2 regions of the Exiguobacterium sp. s7 genome follow, and region 2 is predicted to be linked to the other one. Evidence: predicted binding sites of a transcription regulator. Region 2 holds the regulator's gene; the other holds the start of a gene.

Region 1 (11,465 bases), on a different contig from region 2:
GTTCGCCATCATTCGTTTCGAGACCGACGACAAGGCATTACTCGAACATTTGAAAGTGGTCCGCTACCTTGGCGGACACATCGAATCGACCGACGATGGTCGTATCACGCTACTTACGACACGAGGCGAGACGAACAACGCCCTCGATACAAGTACGCTCAGCCCAACAGGTGATTATCGAATCGGAATCGGCTATGGCACGCAATATCAACAAGCATACGAACATGCTGAGATCGCACTATCGGCCGCGAGCAAGGAGCGCATTCGAATCGTCGACGATTCAAAACGCTTGTCCTTCCCGAACCGTGAGGACCGCATCCCCTATCGAGTGACCGAAGTAGCGGTCTTTGACGTCATCAAGCAAGCCGGGATCAGTCCGGTCAACATCGGTAAAATTATGCAGTTCTCAAGACACCATCTCGAATTCACGGCAAAAGAGTTGACCGACCATCTCGCCGTCTCAAGACGGACGACGGAGCGACTCATCAAAAAATTACATGACGTGCAACTGATCGAAGTGATTGGTGAAGAGATGAGTTACAACCAAGGACGACCTCGTGCCGTCTATAAATTCAATTTCCCGACCTGAATAGGCCGGGAAATTTTTCATTGTGCTGCTTGTTTTTCGAGTGGCAGTTCCACACTCTGCACAGCAATCCGTGCAATCGTGAAGCCTGTGAACGCATAGATAATCGAGATGACCGGAACAATGAAGTTCAAGATCGCGTATGGCGCATATTCGAACGCCCCGACGCCGAGCGTCCCGAGAATGAACACACCGCACGTGTTCCATGGGATGAAGACCGACGTCAGTGTCCCGCCGTCCTCGAGTGCCCGGGATAAGTTTTTCGAGTGAAGTCCCATTTTCTCATAAGCACCTGCAAACATACGAGATGGAACGACGATCGAGATGTATTGTTCGGAACACGTGGCGTTCGTTGCTACCCCGGCGAGAATCGTCGACGCAATCATCGAACCGGCCGTCTTCGCCAGTTTGACGATTTGATTCATGATCGATTGCAGCATCCCCGAGTATTCTAAAATCCCTCCGAACGTCATCGCGACGATCGTCATCGAGACGGTGTACATCATCGCGTCGAGACCGCCCCGACTGAACAAGTTGTCGACGAGTTCATTACCGGTGTCGATCACATACCCGCTCTGCAACGCCCCGACACTGTCGGCGAGCGAACCGCCTTGGACGATGACTTGGGCGAGAAAGCCGAGCGCAATCCCGACGACGAGTGCCGGAATGGCCGGTACTTTCCTCGCGACGAGGACGATGACAGCAAGTGGAATCAAGAGGAGCCACGGCGAGATGACGAAGCTGTCCTGTAAAATACCGAGTGTTTGGACGATTTCTGAAGAGTCCGTCGTCGTCTCACTGAATCGTCTCCCAAGCCACCAATAGGCGCCGAGCGCGATGACGAGCCCTGGAATCGTCGTGTAGAGCATATGCCGAATATGTTCGAACAAGTTCGTGTGCGTCAAACCCGCCGCGAGGTTCGTCGTATCCGACAACGGGGACATCTTATCCCCGAAGTATGCTCCTGAGATGACAGCTCCGGCGACCATCGGTGCTGGTATCCCCATACTCAGTCCGATGCCCATCCCGGCGACGCCGATTGTTCCCATCGTCGACCATGAGCTGCCAATCGAGAGCGCGACGACCGAGCAGATGATACAAATCGTCACCAAGAAATAGGCCGGTGAAATAATCGTCAATCCGTAATAAATCATCGTAGCGACGACGCCTCCCCCGATCCAGGCACCAATCGTTAAACCGACCAAGATGATGATGACGACGGCCGGTAGTGCGAGCCGAATCCCTTTGTACATCATCTCCTCGATCTCTTTCCACTTGTACCCGTGTCGCCATGCGACGAGCGACGCGACCGCTGTCCCAACGATGAGTGGGATGTGCGGCCCTTGTTCCAATTTGACGATGGCTACGAGCATGACCCCGATCATGACAAGTAGCGGCAATACCGCCCAGCGAAGCTTCATGTCTACCTTGTTCCCCTGTTGTTCCATGTGTCTTCCTCCCCGATAGCGAAAAATTCAGAATTGTCGTTATATTGTCGCTAATAAGTAGATGATAACGCTTACATTTGAAGTTGGCAATAAAAAAATGAACGAGCTCGTCCGGCCCGTCCATCTAGTCAATCGCTTCAATTATCGTTTGCGGCCCGGCGCAACGTATCGGCGAGTACGGCGGCCGCTTCTGGTAAGACGTCCCGATCGAACGACATATGAGGATGATGGAGCCCCGGTGTCAAGTTCGCGCCGATTCCGATCATCGTCGCATCGAGTCCCGGCTGTTCGACCGTATAGAAATGAAAGTCGTCACTGCCTGATGTAATGATCCGGTCGACGAGCGCGCTTTCCCCGAAGCGGTCGACAATCGCTTCGGCCGCATGTCGGCTCGAGCGTTCGCCAATCTCCGCACCCGGTGTGAAGTCTTGCCAGTCCCAGTGGATGGTGACATCATGAAGGACGGCGATTTGCTGTAACAGCGTCTCGACGCGGTCACGTAACGCCAGCAGCTCCTTGTTCTGTTGAGCCCGGACGTCGAGTGAGAACGTCGCGTTCCCTGGGATGATATTCAAATTATCGCTACCGGCCTGGACGCCCGTCAACTTGATCGAATGGGGCTCGAACGGCGACAAGTAGATGCTTTTGAGCATCTGTTGAATCGTAAAGATGACATCTAACGCGTTTTGACCTTGATGCGGTCGCGCACCATGGGCATCGTCCCCGATAACGCTTCCTCTTAGAAAGAATGCGGCTCCGTGTTGAATCGCAGCCGCATATTGTCCGCGCTGCAATTCCTCGAGCGGTCGCAAGTGGATGCCATACAGCTGACTCACTCCTTCGAGTGCCCCTTTTTGAATCATCGCGAGCGAGCCGTTCCCTTGTTCTTCTGCCGGTTGGAAAATGAAGCGAATCCGCTTCGATAGCATCTCATGTCTCAACAGGTCGAGCGCGCCGAGCACCATGCTGATGTTGGCGTCGTGACCGCATGAGTGATTGGCTTGAAACGTCCCGTCGACTTGTTGCCATAAGGCATCGATATCGGCCCGGACAGCGATGACGTCATCACCTTGTCCAATCTCTGCGATGACCCCGGTCACGTCCGCAAACGTCTCGTGACGGACTTGCCATGACGTCAAGATGTCGGCAATCGTCTTCGTCGTCTCAACCTCTTTCCAGCTCACTTCCGGATGAGCATGAAAATGCTCAAACCAGTTCAATACGTTCGTCGTCATGATCAATTCCCCCATATGTACTTATATTTTTTTGACCCCTTTGATTAAGAGCCACTGCAGCGGCAATCGGGCCCACGTGACCCATTTTGGGAGCGGTATCTTGCCTAATTTCGACGGTTTGAGCGCCATGTTGATATTGGCCGGGAACACCGCGATTAAGAAAGCGGGTAATGTCCCTTTCACGAAGCGCGTCCCTTTGTTCATGAGCAACAACACACCATAGACGACCTCGATGACCCCGCTTGCCTGGACCATGAATCGTTTGAACGGCCATGATTTCGGAATAATCGACATGAACGCCCGTTCCTGAATGAAGTGCATGATGCCGGCCCCTAGAAATAAAATCCCGTATAGTTTACGAATCAACTGAACCCCTCCTTTTTTCTAAGCATAACAAAAAAGATGGGCTGCGTGCCCATCTTTACAGTGCGTCTCCATTCGCGTTTTGAATCTCGACATCGACCGTCTCGGTCTTACCGTCACGAACGTATTCGATTGTCACGGTCCCGTCCGTGTCTCGAATCAGTTCACTCCGCAGGTCGATGAACGATGAGACAGCCTGGTCGTTGATTTTCACGATGACATCGCGTGCCTCAAGTCCTGCCCGTGCGGCCGAACTGTTCGCTTGCACTTCAACGATGATCGTGCCCGACGTCACCGACTCCGGCAAATTGATTTGCTCGGTCAAGTACCCCGGTGGGAACTCAGACACGTCTCGGAGCGACACACCGAGCGACGGATGATTCACTTCGCCCGTCTGCTCGATTTGATTGATGAGCGGCAAAGCGATATCGACCGGGATGGAGAAGCCGACCCCTTCGACCGAGTCGGTCGCGATTTTCATCGAGTTGATCCCAATCAATTGTCCTGATTCGTTGATTAACGCGCCACCGGAGTTACCCGGGTTGATGGCCGCGTCCGTCTGAATGACTTCGGCGTTGAAGTCGGCTTGTCCGTTCTCATCCGTATCGACCGGGACGAGACGTGACGTCGACGAGACGACGCCGCGTGTGACCGAGTTCTCAAACTGCCCGAGCGGGTTCCCGATGGCGACGACGGTTTGCCCCGGTTTCAACTCGCTCGACTTTCCAATCGAGATGACGGACGAGACTTTGTCCGCATCGACTTCGAGCACGGCCAAGTCATACGTGGCGTCGCTACCCATCAATTTGGCGTCCGCTGTCGATCCGTCATTGAATGTCACGGTCAAACGGTCAGCACCGTTGACGACGTGATGGTTCGTGACGATGTAAGCCGAGTCGCCGTCTTTTTTATAGATGACACCCGAGCCGACCCCGGCTTCGACAGCTTCACTTGAAAAACCGTTTGACGCGAAATTGTTCACCGTCACGACAGCAGGCTGTGCGGTCGCGACCGCATCGGTGACCGAGCTGTCCGTTGTCGTAGACGTCGTCTGGACCGGCGACCCTTCCGACGTCACGTTCGTATCAGACACATTTGTCGGCACTTGATCGATGAACGGAAAAGCGATGGCGCCAGTCAAGACGGCACCAATCACGCCGCCGACAAACCCAGGGAACATCCGGCCGACGAACGATGGTCGGGCCGGTTGCTCTGCGCGCGACGGTTCTTGTCGTTGTTCTGACGAGCCGAGCTCGGTATCGAGCCAATCCTCGCGGTGATTTTGTTCATTTGATTCTGTTGGACGATCATTGCGTTCCATGTGTAATCATCTCCTATATGATGTTTCCTCTTTGTTCTACCCTTAGTATAAGAGGCATAGTCATCGTTTTGCGGAAATGAAGCATCGATTACAAGATTCTTCACAATTTGCGTCAATTGGGTCAGACGATGATGTTACGGAGCGTCCCGAGTCCCGTGATGCTCACTTCGACCGTGTCTCCTGATTGGAGATAGACGGGCGGCTTCATGCCGTGGCCGACCCCGGCCGGTGTGCCGGTCGCGATGATGTCTCCTGCTTCAAGTGTCATGCCCTTTGACAAAGTCCGAATTAACTCTTCGATCGGGCGAATCATATCCGCCGTCGACCCATCTTGACGTGTCTCGCCATTGACGACCGTTTGAATCGTCAGTGGGAACGAGAGCTCATCCGGTGTGACGATATATGGCCCCATCGGACAGAACGTATCGAACGATTTGCCGCGGAAAAACTGGACGTGTTGTTTTTGCACATCCCTGGCCGTGATGTCGTTCAGAATCGTGTAACCAAAAATATGGGCATCGACGTCGTCAATATCCCGGCCTGATTTCCCGATGATGACGGCGAGTTCGCCTTCATAGTCGAGCTGGTCGGTCAATTCGGGGTGACGTTCGACGACAGCCTCTGGGCCGACGACCGAGGTCGGCGCTTTCGTGAAGATGACGAGCTTACCGGCCCCGGCCGTATCCATCTCTTTCACATGCTCTTCGTAATTTTTCCCGATACAGATGACATTTTTGAGCGGACGATACGGTGCGACGAACGTGACGTCTTGAAGCGCCAGCCTTGGCGCGACATCTAGATCGACATCCGGTTCAAACTCACGCGCGATGACTTCTAACAACGAAGTCGTATGTAATTGGTCACTGACGTCATAGACGAACTCTCCTGCCACGACACCGACCCTTTGCTCTCCTTCAACTTGAAAACTACACCATTTCATCAAAATTCCCCCTTTTTTGCTAGTATACAAAAAATCGGGACGCGACGGCCCCGATTACGCTTTGTTTAAGAAAATAATCCGCTGGTTGCTCGATCCCCGAAACCGGAGCGACCGGTCCATGAGCGGCTGTTCGAAACGCCCATCGACGAGCACATCGGCACGGTCGAGCACCCTTGTGACGAATTCGTCGTGCATGGCTTGCAACTGTTCGAGCGTATAGCCCGTATACACCCAAACGTTTTTCTGAAGGACCTTACATCCGTCGACGAGCCGTGCCAATTCTTCCGGTTGCAGAAATGGTTCCCCGCCTGAAATCGTCACCCCGTCCCAGCCTGATTGTTCGATTTGAGCGAGTAAGTCCGCGACCGAGACGTCTTGTCCTCCACGCGGATTCCAAGATTCTGGATTATGACACCCGGGGCAACGGTGCGGGCAGCCCGCCGTAAAGATGACCGTGCGAATGCCTGGACCGTCGACGACCGATTCTTCAAGTACGGATAGGACGCGCATGATGCTTCACCCTCGCTCGTTCTTCTTCTCGTTTTGCCGAATTCCACCGGTCCATCGTCCCGACCAAGTAGCCGGTGATGCGACGGATCCGTTCAATTCGTTCATGTTCGCCACATGTCGGGCACGCTTCGTCGATGATCCCTTCAAGGCCGCAGTTGCCACAACGGTCGACCGGATGGTTGATCGACCCGTAGCCGACGTTCTCGGTCCGCATGAGCCGGACGATCGCTTCGACCGCTTCCGCATTATGGGCGAGCGATCCGTCGACTTCGACATACGTGATATGACCCGCATCACAGAGCGCGTGGTAAGGCGCTTCGAGACGGACTTTATCGCGAATCGAGACCGATTGATACACGGGCACATGAAACGAGTTCGTATAAAAGGCGCGGTCGGTCACACCTTCGATCATCCCAAACGATTGCTGATCTCTCGTCACAAATTTACCCGACAATCCTTCGGCCGGGGTCGCCAAGAGAGAAAAGTTCAAATCGTATCGTTCCGATGCCTGCTTCATTCGATCACGTAAATGAGTGACGATATCGAGCCCAAGCCGTTCCGCCTCTCGTGACTCGGCATGCGTGCCACCTGTGAGAACACGAAGCGCTTCGGCGAGACCGATAAATCCGACCGAGAGCGTCCCTTGCTTCAGTACCTCGCGAAGATCGTCTTCTGGCCCGAGTCTCTCTCCCCCCCGCCAGACGTGTTGGGCATAGAGGAACCGAAATTCGTCGGCGTGCCGCTTCGCTTGATAGTCGAATCGTTCGAGCAATTGATCGATGGCGACGTCGACGTAAGCGTCGAGCGTCTCATAAAAAGTATGGATATCCGAGGAGACGAGTGCCATTTTGACCAAGTTCAACGTCGAAAATGATAAGTTGCCTCGTCCAATCGACGTCTCGGCACCATGCCGATTCCCCATCACCCTTGTCCGACAACCCATGTAGGCGACTTCCGAGCCGTGCGTCCCGTCGTAGTATTGAAGGTTGAACGGAGCATCGACGAACGAGAAGTTCGGGAATAACCGCTTGCCCGTCACACGACAGGCGAGACGGAACAAGTCGACGTTCGGATCGTCCTCATGGAAGTTGACCCCTTCTTTCACTTTAAAGATTTGAATCGGGAAAATCGGCGTCTCCCCGTTACCGAGCCCTCGCTCGGTCGCGCGCAGCAACTCTCGAATGAATACGCGTCCCCACCGGCTCGTGTCGGTGCCGTAATTGATGGAAACGAACGGTACTTGTCCGCCACCACGTGAGTGCATCGAGTTGGCGTTGTGGATGAACGCCTCACACGCTTGATACGTCGTCGCGATTGTTTCAGACTCGGCAGTTTCAAAAAGTTGCTCGGTCGTCCATTCGACTGGTAGCTTTTTGAGCCGCTCGAGCTGACGTTCATACGTCTTTTCGACATACGGTGCGAGGTCGACATCAAACATCGGGAAAGCTTGACCGCCATGCTGCATGTTTTGGTTCGCTTGAAGAATAATCGAAGCGAGCGCCATCGCCGAGCGGATATCCTGTGGCGGTCGAATCGTCCCGTGCCCGGTATGAAATCCGTTCGTGAGTAGCTCACCGAGTGGGATTTGACAACACGTCGTCGATCCTGTCACGTAGTAGTCGGCGTCATGGATATACAAAAAATTATCCTCGACGGCTTGACGTGACCGTTCTGATAATAGATATGTCGTCGACAATTGTTTTGATACTTCTGAGGATAATCGTGCCAATTTTCCAAGTGGTGATTTCCCGTCGACGTTGGCGTTCTCTTGTACGAGGTCCTGATCTGGGAGAACACAGACATCTTCATAAAGCTGGAGCATATTCACTCCGCATCACCTCACTATATATTGATTACAAGCGAGTTAATTACTCGCTTAAGTTCCATATATAGATTATGTCATGTTTTGCTATTGAGATGTGAAGTCGAAATTGTGATCAATGCTTGTGATAAAAACGCAAAAACAGTCGAGCCACTGACGTGGACTCGACTGCTCGTTGTCGTGAGCTACCTTATACTTCTTTGGCAGGTTTCACAATTTTCAATTCGACTTCTTCCGTTGCTTCCGATTCTTGGGCTTCACGCAAGCCTTTCGCGTTTAACCAGGTATAGATCGCACCCATGAACAACGCGCCACCGATGATATTCCCGAACGTGGCTGGGATCAAGTTGTGGATCGCGCCGGCAAAGCTGATCGCCTCAGGATGCGGGACGACGAGCGTGAGGGCGAACAAGACGAAGTTGGCGATGACGTGATCAAATCCTGAGGCGAAGAAAACGGCGACGAGAAAGATCATCGAGAAGATTTGGGCGAACTCGTTTTTCATTTGCTTCGGCAAGAAGATGGCAAGACAGACCATCCAGTTGCAGAAGATCGCGCGGAAGAAAATTTCGACCGTCGTGTGGTGCATCTTGCTTTCGACGACCGAGAACAGCCAGTTGTCCATCCCAAGTTCTTGGATGACACCGGTCGGCGCGAGCAGCAAGGCGAACAAAACGCCACCGAGCGCATTCCCGACAAAGCAGAGCAACCAGACGAGCATCGTGTCGCTGAGCGTCGTGTACCCCCGCATCGTCGAGGTTGTGAAGTACATCGTATTCCCGGTGAACAGTTCGGCTCCGCCATAGATGATCATGACGAGGGCGATCCCGAATGAGAATCCTCCGATGAGCGTTGTGAACGGAGAATCGATCAAATACATTCCGTTGACGACTTTCAGTGTGAAAATTGAAGCGAATCCGATAAAGATCCCCGCGAGCATTGCTCGTAAAAAGTACTCCATTGGCCGATAATGAATCATTTGCGAAGATGCCTGTGCTTTCTTCCGCAACGATTCGAGTGCATGGATTTCCATTGATGCCATGTCACAAACCCTTCTTTCTGTTTGAATGAAACCATTATAATAAGAACGAACATGTGAAATCATTAACAATATAAGCCCGAAACGAATAAATTGCAATCGCCCCTTCCACATGTTGACACATTTTTCACATCGTAATCGTTTACATTTGTCGGATTTGTGACTAGAAAAAAACGACCCTTTGCAAAGGGCCGTTCGAAATGATTATTCTTTGTTTTCAGAAGCCTCTTCCGACTCTTCCGTTGAAGTTTCTGACGCCTCTTCAGTCGCTTCAACTTCGCCTTCTGTCGCTGTATCAGCTTCAAGGTCTTCGACCGCCACCGGTTCATTCACCGATGCGATTTGAAGATCACCCTCAGATACGATTTCGTAATCTTTGTTCTCTGGAATATCAGCGACAGTGAGCGAGTCACCGATGCCGAGTTCAGAAACATCAAGCTCGATACGCTCCGGAATGTTGGCTGGTGTTGCCGAGACCGTTACTTTATAGAGCGTCTGTGCCAAGTAGCCGCCTTCTTTGACGCCTTTCGCGTCGCCGACAAGTGTGACGTCCGCTTCGACTTCTGTCGCTTCGTCCATCTTCACTGCCATAAATTCGACGTGCTTGTATTCGTTCGTAAATGGGTCGACTTCTGTCCCGTGAACGAGTGTGTTCACTTTCTTACCATCGATATTGAGTTCGATCAAAGCGTTGTCGCCGTGTTCACGAAGAATCTTACGAAGTGCCATCTCTTCGAATGCGACCGGTGTGCTTTCAACTTTGTAGCCGTAAACGACACCTAACACTTTTCCTTCTTTACGCAAGTTAGCGCGGACCGAACGTGGTCGTAATTCTCGTTTCGTTACTTTAAGCGTGTCTGCCATAATCTTTTCCCCCTACTGGTTTATCGATCATGTCTACATCTTGAGGGTGAGGCAGTGAAAAAGCCACCTCTCAACCTCGATGCGTTGAGTGACATGTGTATATTGTTCCCATAGCCACCTATCCATAAACGTAACAGGAGGTTAAGAAAAGATTACAGGCGTGTCACATAACGCGTTTAAATAGCTTCTCGAGCTCGTACGTGCTCCACTTCACTAAAATCGGACGTCCGTGCGGACACGTGTACGGAGACGTCGTCTGATTCAAATCGTGAAGCAATTGCCGCATCATCTCGTGGTTCAACGGATGGTTTGCTTTAATCGACCGTTTGCACGCCATCAAAATCGACGCATCTTCCCGATATTTAGCGATGTCAATGGAGCGATCCCGGATCGCCATCTCTATCAAATCACGGACCGTTCCTTCTAAATCGTGTTGCGGGTACCACGTCGGAATCTCTCTAACGAGGAACGTGTTGCCGCCGAACGGCTCCAATTCTAGACCTGCTTCTTTTAAAAGCGGAGTGACTTCTTCAATCGCGAGCGCCTCTTCTTGCGTGAACTCGAGCGTGAGCGGAAGCAGCAACAACTGGTATTCCTTGTCAGGATTCCCGAGCTGCTCGTAAAACAACTCATATTTGATTCGTTCCTGGGCCGCGTGTTGGTCAATGACGTACATCCCGTCCTCGGCACCACAGACGATATAACTCGCATGCAATTGACCGATGACGTCGAGCGGCGGCAACCGCTCTCGTTTCGTCTCGATTGTTTCCGATTCGACCGTCGACGCTATCGGCTCAGGCGCTTCATTGACGAGCGGGGTCGGCGACCATCGACTCGGTGACGTGACAGGCTCACGTGGAATTGGATAGTTCCACGTCGGCGCTTCATCCGTGACCGGCGCCCGTTCAACCGTGAAATCAAGTCGCTCTTGTTCGGTCCGATTGACCGGTCGCTCTTTCGGTTTGACCGACGGGATTAAACGCTGTTCCCGGAGTGTCAGTTGGACCGTCTCGCGAATCAATTGACAGAGCTCTTTCTCTTTTGAAAGCCGAACTTCTCGTTTCGTCGGATGGACGTTGACATCGATCAGCATCGGGTCCATGTTCACTTCGAGGACAGCGATCGGATAACGACCAATCGGTAGTAGCGTGTGGTAGCCTTCGAGCACACTTTGGGTCAACGCAAAGTTCTTGATGCTCCGACCGTTCAAGATGAGCGTCACGTACTGCTTGTTCGAACGCGTCACTTCCGGACGGACAAGATGGGCGCTCAAACTATAGTCGTTCGTCTTACTCGACGCCGTGACAATTTGTGCCGCGACTTGTCGGCCATAGATG
Region 2 (11,465 bases):
TCATTTTGTTCTGCGGCGAACCGTCGATCGAGAAGTGCGTCTCGAGCTCTTCACCGCTGAAGTTCGAACTGTAAAGCGTCGGTAAGCGATGCATCATGCGATATTGCAAGATGATCCCGAACAGCTCGTCGCGTACCCACGGACTGATTGCCTCGGCACCGATGTCATCGATCAGTAACACCGGTACGTGTTGGAACGACGTCAAAAATGAGTCGAACGAATCGGTCCGGATCTTCCGTTTCGCTTCCGAGACGAATCCCGGGGCGTGGACGAGAATCGTCTCGATGTCCGCCACTTTCAGTTCGTTGGCGATCGCCGCAAGTAAATACGTCTTCCCGACCCCGAAGCTGCCGTGTAAGTACAGGCCGTTCACTTTTTGGCGGGTCTTCATGCCCGAGACGAATCGCATCGATTCACGGAGTGCGATTTTACGGGCGTCATCCGACCAGTCGAACGATTCAAAGCTCGCCTCTCGCACTTCTTCCGGCAAGAATAAGCTCTTAAACTTCCGGTCCATCTCTTTTTGGCGCCGTGCTTGACGATGCTTGACCGTCTCTTCATAACGGATCGCGATTTGACCGAGGTCGACATAGAGTACCGGCTGATGGCCCGGGATGACGGCTTGCTCCTCGACGAGCTTCTTGCCGTCCATCTGTTCTGCATATTCACTGAGCTTCGTAAAGCCGACCTCGACCGCCGTCTCGTCTAACTCCGGATGCGCCTTTAAAAAGGCGACGACTTCTGGATGTTCGAGGGTGCGCCGGCGAATCGATTCGTACGCTTCCCGCACTTCTTTCCGGTTCATCATTTGGGCGAGCGTTTGATTGATGCGTTCCATGTCCCTCATCCTTTCTCTTTCAATTCATTTAACAACTTGACGAGTTCCGCGTCGTCTGGAACCGATGCCTCGAGCTCTTGTTTTCGTTTTTGATCGTACGTCCGTTGCTCTTTCGCCTCGTCCTCGAGCCATTTTGGCATCTCGGTCTTGTCTTTGCGTCTCGAGCCGACGGTCGTCCGCTGTTGCACGTTCTCCCGCTTCTGCTGTTTCTTCTCGATGAGCGCGTCTTGTGTCGCTTCTTGTTCCAACGCGTCTTTGGCGTTCAAATAGCCTGCCGTCTTCCAACTCGTCGCGATCCGCATGACGTAGTTCTCACTGAGCCGGGTCTGCTTCTTCACTTCGATACAGTAATAGAACAATGCGTTAATGACACTTGGCGCGAGTCCGAGCGTATCGACGAGGTCGATGATGAGTTGCTCGTCGCTCTTCGACAACTGTGGCGTCTTCCGTAACGTCGACACGTACTGATGCGGATGCGCTGCTTCCATGACTGTCACGTCATGCAAATCACCGATTTCCGCCTTCTCCGTCTCATCCGACTTCACTTTCCGATGGCGCGTCTGTTTTTTCTTCAACTGCAACACCATCTGACGGCAGCCGTCGCGCTTCTCTTGCTCGCTGAGCGGTAGATACGCCTCGTGGACGAAGTACTCCTTCAACATCTCGGCCATCGTCTCTTCATCGATTTGGGAGACGTAGGCAAGCTTCGTGATCGTCTCATCGAGCTTCTTCGTGAAGAAGCCGACGGGGAAGTTCGTCAACTTTTTGACGATTTCCATATCGAACGTATAGTTGATCTCGATTTTGGCGCGGTCAGGTTTCTCGTAGTTCTTTTGTGTGAACGCCATATGATTGACCCCTTTGACGTCGAACACTTCATTAAAGTCTTTCGTCACTTCAATGATTCCGGCCGGCAACGGATCAATCGTGAATCGACCTTGTAACTGTTTGAAGCGGACTTCTCCGACTTTATAGAAGAGAAAACTCGACAATAGTCCGTCGTTCAAGAACGTATGGGGTGCGAGCGGGACCCGCAGTTGATACACGTACTGGGTCAAGCGCTCGTCTTTCGTCTTATACGTCCGGACGAGACCGATCGCTTCGAGCCGGAACAGACAGTCCGTCAGCTCGTTGATCGAGTAATCGAGCATCTCACAAAGCGCGCTGTGTGACATATAGTTCGATTTCATTTTCCCGGGCTTCAGCTCGCTCCAAAGCGTCTGATACATTGCGAGCGCCTTCACTCCGATGACCGGCTGATATAAATGGTACAGCGACTGATACGACTCGCGATCGATGAGTCCGGTGCTCATGATCAACAGTTCGTCAGTTCCGTACAGGATGCGTTCTTTTTCCATGGTAGGTCTCCCTTGAAAAAAGGCGACCAGCAGGCCGCCCGTTTAGTTGGTCGATTTTTCTTGCTTCATTAAATCTTCTAGTTCTTTAAAGAACACAGAGATATCTTTGAACTGGCGATAGACAGACGCGAAGCGGACGTATGCCACTTCGTCGACCCGCGCGAGCTCGTTCATGACGAGCTCCCCAACTTGTTCACTCGGAATCTCGGACTGGCCGAGGGCGCGTAACTGTTGTTCGACTTTCGTGACCACACCTTCAAGTTGCTCCAGCGTGACCGGACGTTTCTCGCACGCCCGAATAATCCCGCGAAGCACTTTCTCACGGCTGAACTCTTCCCGATTCCCGTCTTTTTTGACGATGATGAGCGGTGTCTGTTCGACCGTTTCAAACGTGGTGAAGCGATAGCCGCACTCCTCGCATTCGCGACGGCGACGAATCGAATAGAAATCTTGTACTGGCCGGGAGTCGAGCACTCTCGTTCCATTATGATCGCATTTAGGACAACGCATGCTCAGCCCTCCTTATCGTTCGACAGATTGATTCCCGATGGCGCGGAGCGGGAACTTCACGGATAGCGCCTCATAATATGTGGTGACGATTTGACCGAGGTCTGGTCCGAGCATCTGGTCACGGTTCAATGTAAAATCGACGGCCGTGCGTCCGCCGTCCACTTGGACGATGGTTGCCAATGCGTCCCATCCGTCTCCATGAAACGCCACTTCGCCCCGGTCTGCATCGACCCGGCGAACCGTTTGACCTTCTGCTTGAATCCGTTCGCGGAGCCATGTGAGCACGGCGCTTGGCGATGCCGCCACGTAACGCGTCCGTAACGCCTCATTTTTATGCGAATCGTCCGTTTGGACATGTGTTTGAAACTTATCAAATAATCCCATTATCCACCTCGACACCTTATTTATATAGGTTAAGCATATCAAAATTAAGCGGTTAACAAAACAATTAAAAGGGCTGACCGAAAATCGGCCAGCCTCATAAGGTCAATCTGATTATTTGCTGATTGCCACTTGCGCTTCAGGAACACGAATCGGTCCCATCCCACGGTCAAGTTTCACATCTTCACGAACTTTTGCTTCCAAGCCTTCTGCAATGTATTGAGAGGCTGTAGCTGGATCGATTCGATCCCCACATGTGAACACATCGACTGATGCGTAGCCATGCTCTGGGAAACTGTGAATCGTTAAGTGTGATTCTGAAATGATAACGACTCCACTTACACCGTGCGGCGCAAATTTGTGGAAAGCGACTTCGCGGACTTCAGCGCCCGAACGAAGTGCTGCATCGACGAACAAGCGCTCGATGTAGTCGATATCGTTTAATTTGTCGGGATTGCACTCCCAAAGTTCTGTAATAATGTGACGTCCCATAGTATCCATATTAGTGGATCCCCCTTTACATCAATGGTCTCAAAGTAGTTGATGATCACTCACTTTGTGCCTGAATCGCCCACAACCACGGGGGCAAGTTAGTCCTAAGAGGTCCTAACCCTTTAAGTTGCGTTTGTCAGACCAATTGAAGTTCACGAGTTAGAGTGTATCTTGTTTAGGACGTCGTTACAAGACATTTGTTTCAATTCTTTAAAAATATTTTTAGATAAATATATTTTTTCAGACGTGGGTTTCTTGTTGTCCGATTTGCAGGTAGCTCGCGACCATGTCCAACAAGTCGACGACGCGGCACGAATAGCCCCATTCGTTGTCGTACCAAGCGAGCACTTTGACATGGTTGCCCCCGAGCACCATCGTCGAATCGGCATCGATGATTGACGAACGCTCATCTCCATTGAAGTCGATCGAGACGAGCGGTTCGTTCGAGACGCCGAGAACGCCCGTCATTTCCCCGTGTGCAGCACGCTCGAACGCCTGATTCACTTCATCGACCGTCACATCTCGACGCAACTCGACGACGAGATCGACGAGCGAGACGTTCGGCGTCGGCACTCGTAGCGCCATCCCGTTCAATTTGCCCTGAAGTTCCGGCAAGACGAGCCCGATGGCTTTCGCAGCACCAGTCGAAGTCGGTATAATGGAACTGCCACAAGCACGGGCACGACGCAAATCTTTATGCGGATTGTCGATATTGTTTTGATCGTTCGTATAGGCATGCACCGTCGTCACGAGCCCCGTTTCAATCCCGAACGTCGAATCCAATACTTTGACGACCGGGCCGAGACAGTTCGTCGTACACGAGGCGTTCGAAATGACGTGATCGTGCTCCGGTAAATAATCCCGATCGTTCACCCCCATGACAATCGTCCGCAACTCGCCTTTTCCCGGTGCCGTCAAAATGACTTTTTTCGCACCGGCCGTCAAATGTTTTTTCGCCCCGACATCAGAATTGAATTTCCCCGTCGCCTCGATGACGATCTCGACACCGAGTTCAGCCCACGGCAACCGCTCCGGGTCTCGCTCGGATACGATCATGATGCGTTTACCATCGACTTCGAGTGCATCCCCATGCGCTCGGACCGTCAGTGTGAACGGTCCGTGGACCGTGTCGTGTTTGATCAAGTGCGCGAGCGTTTCCGCCGGATAACTCGCATTGATGGCGACCACGTCGTGACGCCCTTCGAGCATCAACTTCCGAAATACCATTCTGCCGATTCGACCAAATCCATTGATTGCAACTTTCGTCCCCATTCTGAATCCCCCTTTTTTCTGCGTTACGACACCATTATAACGGAAAAATGGAAGCGTTTTCACTATGAATCGTCACATTTTTTTCACTTTTTTTACAGTTTCAGATTTGAAAAAGAGGGAAATTTGGTGTAGAGCTTGGAAAGGAGCTAAGACTATATGTTTGATTGGACAGACCTAGATAAATTTGTCATCTCATTTTTCATCATCTTACCGATTGTGACGATTATCCATCAATTCGGTCATTTCTTCTTCGCGAAACTATTTGGGGGTTCGCTCGACATGGAGATTGGGACCGGGAAAAAATTGTTTAAAATCGGACGCCTTCAATTTAACCGCGTTTATTTTTATGACGCCTGGTGCCAATTCAGTGACTTGAAGTACAGCAATCGCCTGACGCGGAGTCTCGTCTACGCGGGCGGTTCAATTTTTAACTTATCGAGCATCTTGCTCGTGAACGCCTTCATCTTGATGCGAGAGATCGAGCCGACAATTTACACGTATCAGTTTGCATACTTCTCGTTCTATTATGTCTTCTTCTCACTCTATCCGATTTACTATTCGAACGGCCATCCGAGCGACGGACGCGCCATCTTCGACACGTGGAAAAAAGGGAAGCCTGACTCAGACCCACTCAACTGAACAAAAAAAAGAAGGCGTCGTCAGTCGCCTTCTTTTTTCATGTCTTCAAATTGTTCGACGAGGCGGATCACTTGGGCCGACAAGTCGCCTAACGCACCGTTGTTGTTGATTAAAAAATCAGCCTGTTGTTTCTTCTCCTCGATTGGCATTTGCGCATGAATCCGAGCGAGCGCTTCTTCTTTCGTCAACCCGTTGCGCTCCATGAGACGCATCAGCTGAATCTCTTCACGGCAATAGACGACGACCGTATAATCGACGAGGTCCCGCATCGTTCCCTCGAACAAGAGCGGGATATCGAATATGACGACCGTCTCCCCTGCAGCCTCGTATCCGTGCATCTCCTCGAGCATCTCTTCTCGGATGGCCGGATGCATGAGCTGATTCAGTAACTGACGTTTTGTGTCATCATGAAAGATTTCTCGTCCGAGCGCCTGCCGGTTCAACTCGTCGCCCGTGAAACATTGCGGGAACGCCTCGCGGACGCCCGCGAACGCTTTGCCGCCAGGCTCGATGACGATCCGTGCCATCTTGTCGGCGTCGATGATCGGGATGCCCTGCTTTCGAAACAGTCTGGATACGGTCGACTTCCCTGTCGCAATCCCACCTGTCAAACCAATTTTCAACATCATGTCCACCTCTTACTGTTGGCAGTGCGGACAGTAATGTGTGCCCCGTCCGCCTAATTTCATCTTTTCAATCGGTCGGCCGCATCGCTTACACGGCTCCCCGGTCTGTCCATATACGTACAGTGTCTCTTGATACGTCCCGCTCGCCCCATCCGGATTCGTATAGCTCCGAATCGTGCTTCCGCCTCGTTCAATCGCTTCCGTCAATACGGCCACAGCCTCTTGATGCACCCGACGGACCTCGTCAAGCGAGAGTGTCGCTGCCGGACGGGTCGGATGGACACCGGACCGATATAACGTCTCATCGACATAAATATTGCCGAGCCCGACGAAAATCGATTGATCGAGCAGCGCCGTCTTGATTGCACGAACGTTCATCCGCTTCAGACGGCTGTGAAGCGTCTCCGCTGTCACTTCAGGATCGAACGGTTCGAGGGCGAGCAGCGACAATGGCGGTGTCACAAACAACTCTTCATTCGTCTTCAACTCCATCGTCCCGAACTTCCTGACATCGTTATAATGAAGCGTAGTCCCGTCCGTGAAGGTGAAGACGACATGCGTATGCTTGACCGGACTGACCATTTCGTCATGCGGGAAGAATTTTCCTTCCATTCGCAGATGCGAAACGAGATAGCAGTTCGTCAATTTGAACAAAATGAACTTGCCGCGTCGCTCCACGTCTTGAATCGTCTCGTCGAGCAACTGTTGTTTCAAAATCTCCGGTTCGTGACCTCGAATGATTTTTGCGTCGAGCACCTCGACATTTGCAATTGTTTTTCCCGAGACGAATGGCCGCAATCGGCGACAGACCGTCTCCACTTCTGGTAATTCTGGCATATCAAGTTCCTTTCTCGTCTTTATTTCGTATCAAACCATGTCTCACCGAACGAACCGTCCGCGCGAAGCGGCACGTCCAAGGTGACCGTGTGTTCCATCGCTTGTTTGACGATCGTCTCGAGCGAGTCCATTTCTTCTTTAGGTCCTTCAAAGATAAGTTCGTCGTGGACTTGAAGCAATAACTTCGACTGAAGTCCTGACTCACGGAGTGCCACGTCGACATCAATCATCGCTTTTTTGATAATATCGGCGGCCGTCCCTTGAATCGGCGTGTTGATCGCTGTGCGTTCCGCAAAACCGCGCAAGTTGAAGTTTCGAGAATGGATGTCCGGGATATTGCGGCGACGCTTCAGCATCGTTTCAACATAGCCGTGTTCCCGCGCTCGTTCGATCGCGGCATCCATGAACCGTTTCACACCCGGGAACTGCTCGAAATACGTATCGATGAACGTCTGTGCTTCTTTTCGGCTAATGCCGAGGTTTTGCGACAGCCCATAGTCGCTAATGCCGTAAATGATGCCGAAGTTGACGGCCTTGGCTTGGCGACGCATGAGCGATGTCACTTCTTCTTTCGCGACTCGGAACACGTTGGCAGCCGTCGACGTATGGATATCCTCATCATGGAGGAACGCCTCGAGCATCTTCTCATCTTGCGACATGTGGGCCATGATCCGAAGCTCGATTTGCGAATAGTCGACCGCATACAGCATCCAGTCGGCCTCACTCGCGGTGAACGCCTTGCGAATGCGCCGCCCTTCTTCCAAGCGGATCGGGATGTTCTGTAAGTTCGGGTTGACCGAGGACAACCGTCCGGTCTGCGTCAACGTCTGCGTATAGCGGGTATGGATCTTCCCGTCGTCTTTGATGACTTTTTGCAAGCCTTCGACATATGTCGATTGCAACTTGCCGAGCTCACGGTAATGCATAATATGTTCGACGATCGGATGCAGCGGCGCGAGTTTCTCGAGCACGTCCGCTGCCGTCGAGTAACCGGTCTTCGTCTTTTTGACCGGTGGCAACGCCAACTTCTCGAATAGAATGACGCCGAGCTGTTTCGGCGAGTTGATATTGAACGTCTCACCGGCGAGACTATGAATCTCCGCCTCGAGTTGAAGCAACCGTTCCCGCAAATCGTCTTCCATCACTTTCAGCGTCGCCACGTCGACGTGAATCCCGGCCCACTCCATCTCTGCAAGCACCGAGGCGAGCGGACGTTCCAAATCTTCATAGAGCGACGTCTGTTCGTTTTGGTCGAGTTCTTTGCCGACGTTTACGAACAGCGTCAAGATCGCCATCGCCTTCTCGCCGAGATGTTGCTCGAGCACGTCCTGTTCCGGGACGTGCAGCTTCGCACCCTTGCCATAAACCGCCTCGTCTTCCGGTAACGTGTAATCGAAATGAGCGGCAATCGAATCGAGTGTCGTCCCGCCCGACAGGTTCAGCAAATATCCGGCGACGAGCAAATCGTCATAGCCTCGGAGCGTCACAGCATGTCGCTTCAATTGGACGATCGTCTGTTTCGCATCGAGACAAATCGTGGCTCGGTTCTCGTCGGCCAACCAGTCTCGTACTGCCGGGACGTCTAAAAGCGACACATCGCCGACCGTCACGCCGGCTTTCGAGGCGATGGCCACACCGATGACCGGTTCTTCGAAATAGTCGTCACGGAGTTGCTCGAGGATGAGGACCGCTTCTGTCAAATCTTGCTTGTCGATCGCGATATGATTCACCTCACGCGCTTCGACCGCTTCCTCGCTCGACGCTTCAAGGTTCAGTTTGCTCAGAAGCGATTTGAACTGAAGGCTCATGAACAACGACTTCACTTTTCCAGCGTCATACGGATGGAACGTAAGGTCGTCCGTGCTTATATCGATTGGGACATCCGTATAGATCGTCGCCAATTGTTTCGACATGAGTGCTTCCCGCTCGTTCGCCTCGACTTTCTCTTTTTGTTTCCCTTTTAATTCATGCGTATGTTCATATAGTCCTTCGACAGATCCGTAAGCCGTGAGCAGTTTAAGCGCCGTCTTCTCACCAACCCCCGGGATTCCGGGGATATTATCGGACTTATCCCCCATTAAGCCTTTCAAATCGATCATTTGGAGCGGGGTGAGACCGTCATAGCGCTCTTTGAACGCCTTCGCGTCCATCGTCTCCACATCGGTGATCCCACGCTTCGTCAAATAGACGGTGACGCGATCGTCAATCAGTTGCAGTAAATCTTTATCCCCAGTGACGACCGTCACTTGATCGAACGCCTCATTTTTTGAGAGCGTCCCGATAATATCGTCGGCCTCGTACTGGTCGAGTTCGAGCACTTTGATCCCGAACGCCTCACAAACCTCGCGGACAATCGGGAATTGCTCGCGGAGTTCCCCTGGGGTCTTCTGCCGTCCCCCCTTATAGTCAGCATACGTGTCGTGCCGGAACGTCTTCTTCGACGCATCAAATGCGACCGCGAAATGCGTCGGTTGCTCATCTTCCATCAGTTTTAACAACATCATGGTGAACCCGTACACGGCATTCGTATTTCGACCGCTCGCATCCGTCATCGGAGGCAGCGCGAAAAACGCACGATATGTGAGTGAGTTTCCATCAAGAAGTAGTAGTTTATTCATTGGTCAACCTCCATTCTATCTGATTCCATCATATCATACGGGCACATGCGTTCGAAAAAAAAGACCCTTTTCTAGTAGCTAGAAAAGGGTCAATCTTCCTGACCGAGTGGAGATGAGCACCGGCCGGGACACGAGATGATGAAGAGGTCTCATCTATAGAGTAGCATCGCTTTGTAAAGTCGGTATGAACCCGACATGAATTCCATGTTAAGCGATTGGGAATTTGATTGTGAACGTTGTCCCAGCACCTTCGACACTATCCACGTGAATCGTCGCGTGATGAAGGTCGATGATATGTTTGACGATGGCAAGACCGAGACCTGTCCCGCCGGAGTTCCGGCTCCGCGCTTTATCGACCCGGTAGAATCGTTCAAAGATTCGGCTCACTTCTTTCGGCGCGATGCCAATCCCGTTGTCTTTGACAATCAAATATGATCCGTCCGTTCTCTTTTCGACCGCGATTTCGACACGGCTGTCTTCCGGCGAGTAGTTGATGGCGTTGGCGACAAGGTTCAAGATGACTTGCTTGATTCGGTTCATGTCCGCCTGCAAGATGACTTCCCCGTCGTGGCGCGACTCCAAATGAATCGATTTCTGCTCCGCTTTCTGGCTCAACACGAGACACACTTCCTCAACGAGATGATTGAGCTGGACCGGGGTGAAGTCCAAATGGAAATCTTCACGTTCAAGCCGTGACAGCTCGAGTAAGTCCTCAACGAGCATTTGCATGCGCGTCGCTTCTTTTTGAATGATATCCAAAAATTGATCGCGCAACTCGGGCACTTCTTTTGCCCCGTCAAGGAGTGTCTCACTGAAACCTCGGATCGATGTGAGCGGCGTCTTCAACTCATGGCTGACGTTCGCGACGAAATCTTTCCGCATCTTCTCGAGTCGTTTCAATTCAGAAATATCGTTAAACAGGAGCGTCGTCCCGCGCAACATGCCTGTATCACTGAAGATTGGTGCGGCCGACACCATATACGTCTTTTGGTTGAATCCAGTTCGAATCGACAATTGACGGCGGTGGGGCTCTTCGGTCAAATAGACGTCCTCGATCAACGTCTCGACGTCCGGACTCGGTAAAATGCCGTGATAAAATTGACCAATCATCAAGTCGTCGTATTGGAACATGTCACGATATGAGCGGTTGACGAGCGTCACGATGCCACGTTCGTCGACCAAAAGCAACCCTGCCCCCATGTATTCGATGAGTGACTCGAGCCTTGCCCGTTGCACGGATTCACCAAGTGAGATCGTCTCCAAGTTACGGGCGAGAACGTTGATCGACCCGGCCAGACTGCCCGTTTCTTCATCATTGCGCAATTCGTACACACGGGCCCGATAGTTTCCGTCGGCAAGTTCACGTAACACGATTGTCGCCTCATCGATCGGTCGGATAAACTGATTCGTCAAATTATGCAACACGAACAAAATCAAGAAGAATGAGAAAATCAAGGCCAAGGCAATCGTCAGCCAAATCCGGTCATACACCCCTTCTAGATCGGAGACGTAGCGGATGAAACTGAGATACACCGTATCACCCGAGGAGAGTTCGATCGGTTTTGTGAACTGAATCAAATCCTCACGCGTCTCGTTCCCAAACGTCCCGTCGTCTGGGATTGAAGCAGCGTCCATCCGAAAATCGAACGAACCGACCCGAAACGGTGTCCCGGCAATCACTTCCATCCGGCGATTGAGGAGCAGAATGTCGAAACTACTCTCGTCATCGATTTGCCGGACATAGTCTTGAATCGCCTCGAGGTCGCCCCCTTCTAAATATAAGGCGGCGAGCTCCGTGTCCTCTTTCAAACGATCGCGTTCGGAGTCCAAATAGAAGTCTTTGAACAATTGACCAAGCACGATCCCGAGGGTCAACAAGACGCCCGTCACGAGC

What was found. Region 2 encodes NrdR, which represses ribonucleotide reductase genes. Its sites were predicted from a motif close to AACACNATATATNGTGTT; they were not measured.
Region 1: a site for NrdR is predicted at 8,242-8,259, ahead of KNP79_RS02075 (anaerobic ribonucleoside triphosphate reductase). Genes of this name have one in related genera too.

Annotation. Positions count from the first base shown of each region.
Region 1 is NZ_JACSLO010000001.1:395,098-406,562, reverse strand. It holds gene KNP79_RS02110 (hypothetical protein) at 1-589, shown strand, start outside; gene nhaC (Na+/H+ antiporter NhaC) at 607-2,007, opposite strand; gene KNP79_RS02100 (amidohydrolase) at 2,172-3,269, opposite strand; gene KNP79_RS02095 (DoxX family protein) at 3,291-3,635, opposite strand; gene KNP79_RS02090 (S1C family serine protease) at 3,691-4,953, opposite strand; gene KNP79_RS02085 (fumarylacetoacetate hydrolase family protein) at 5,075-5,893, opposite strand; gene nrdG (anaerobic ribonucleoside-triphosphate reductase activating protein) at 5,948-6,403, opposite strand; gene KNP79_RS02075 (anaerobic ribonucleoside triphosphate reductase) at 6,381-8,225, opposite strand; gene KNP79_RS02070 (formate/nitrite transporter family protein) at 8,416-9,258, opposite strand; gene KNP79_RS02065 (50S ribosomal protein L25/general stress protein Ctc) at 9,469-10,128, opposite strand; gene mutL (DNA mismatch repair endonuclease MutL) at 10,292-11,465, opposite strand, start outside.
Region 2 is NZ_JACSLO010000002.1:176,816-188,280, reverse strand. It holds gene dnaI (primosomal protein DnaI) at 1-838, opposite strand, end outside; gene KNP79_RS03500 (DnaD domain protein) at 844-2,196, opposite strand; gene nrdR (transcriptional regulator NrdR) at 2,239-2,706, opposite strand; gene KNP79_RS03490 (hypothetical protein) at 2,719-3,090, opposite strand; gene speD (adenosylmethionine decarboxylase) at 3,202-3,588, opposite strand; gene KNP79_RS03480 (glyceraldehyde-3-phosphate dehydrogenase) at 3,820-4,851, opposite strand; gene KNP79_RS03475 (site-2 protease family protein) at 5,008-5,490, shown strand; gene coaE (dephospho-CoA kinase) at 5,511-6,116, opposite strand; gene mutM (DNA-formamidopyrimidine glycosylase) at 6,129-6,953, opposite strand; gene polA (DNA polymerase I) at 6,974-9,571, opposite strand; gene pnpS (two-component system histidine kinase PnpS) at 9,779-11,465, opposite strand, start outside.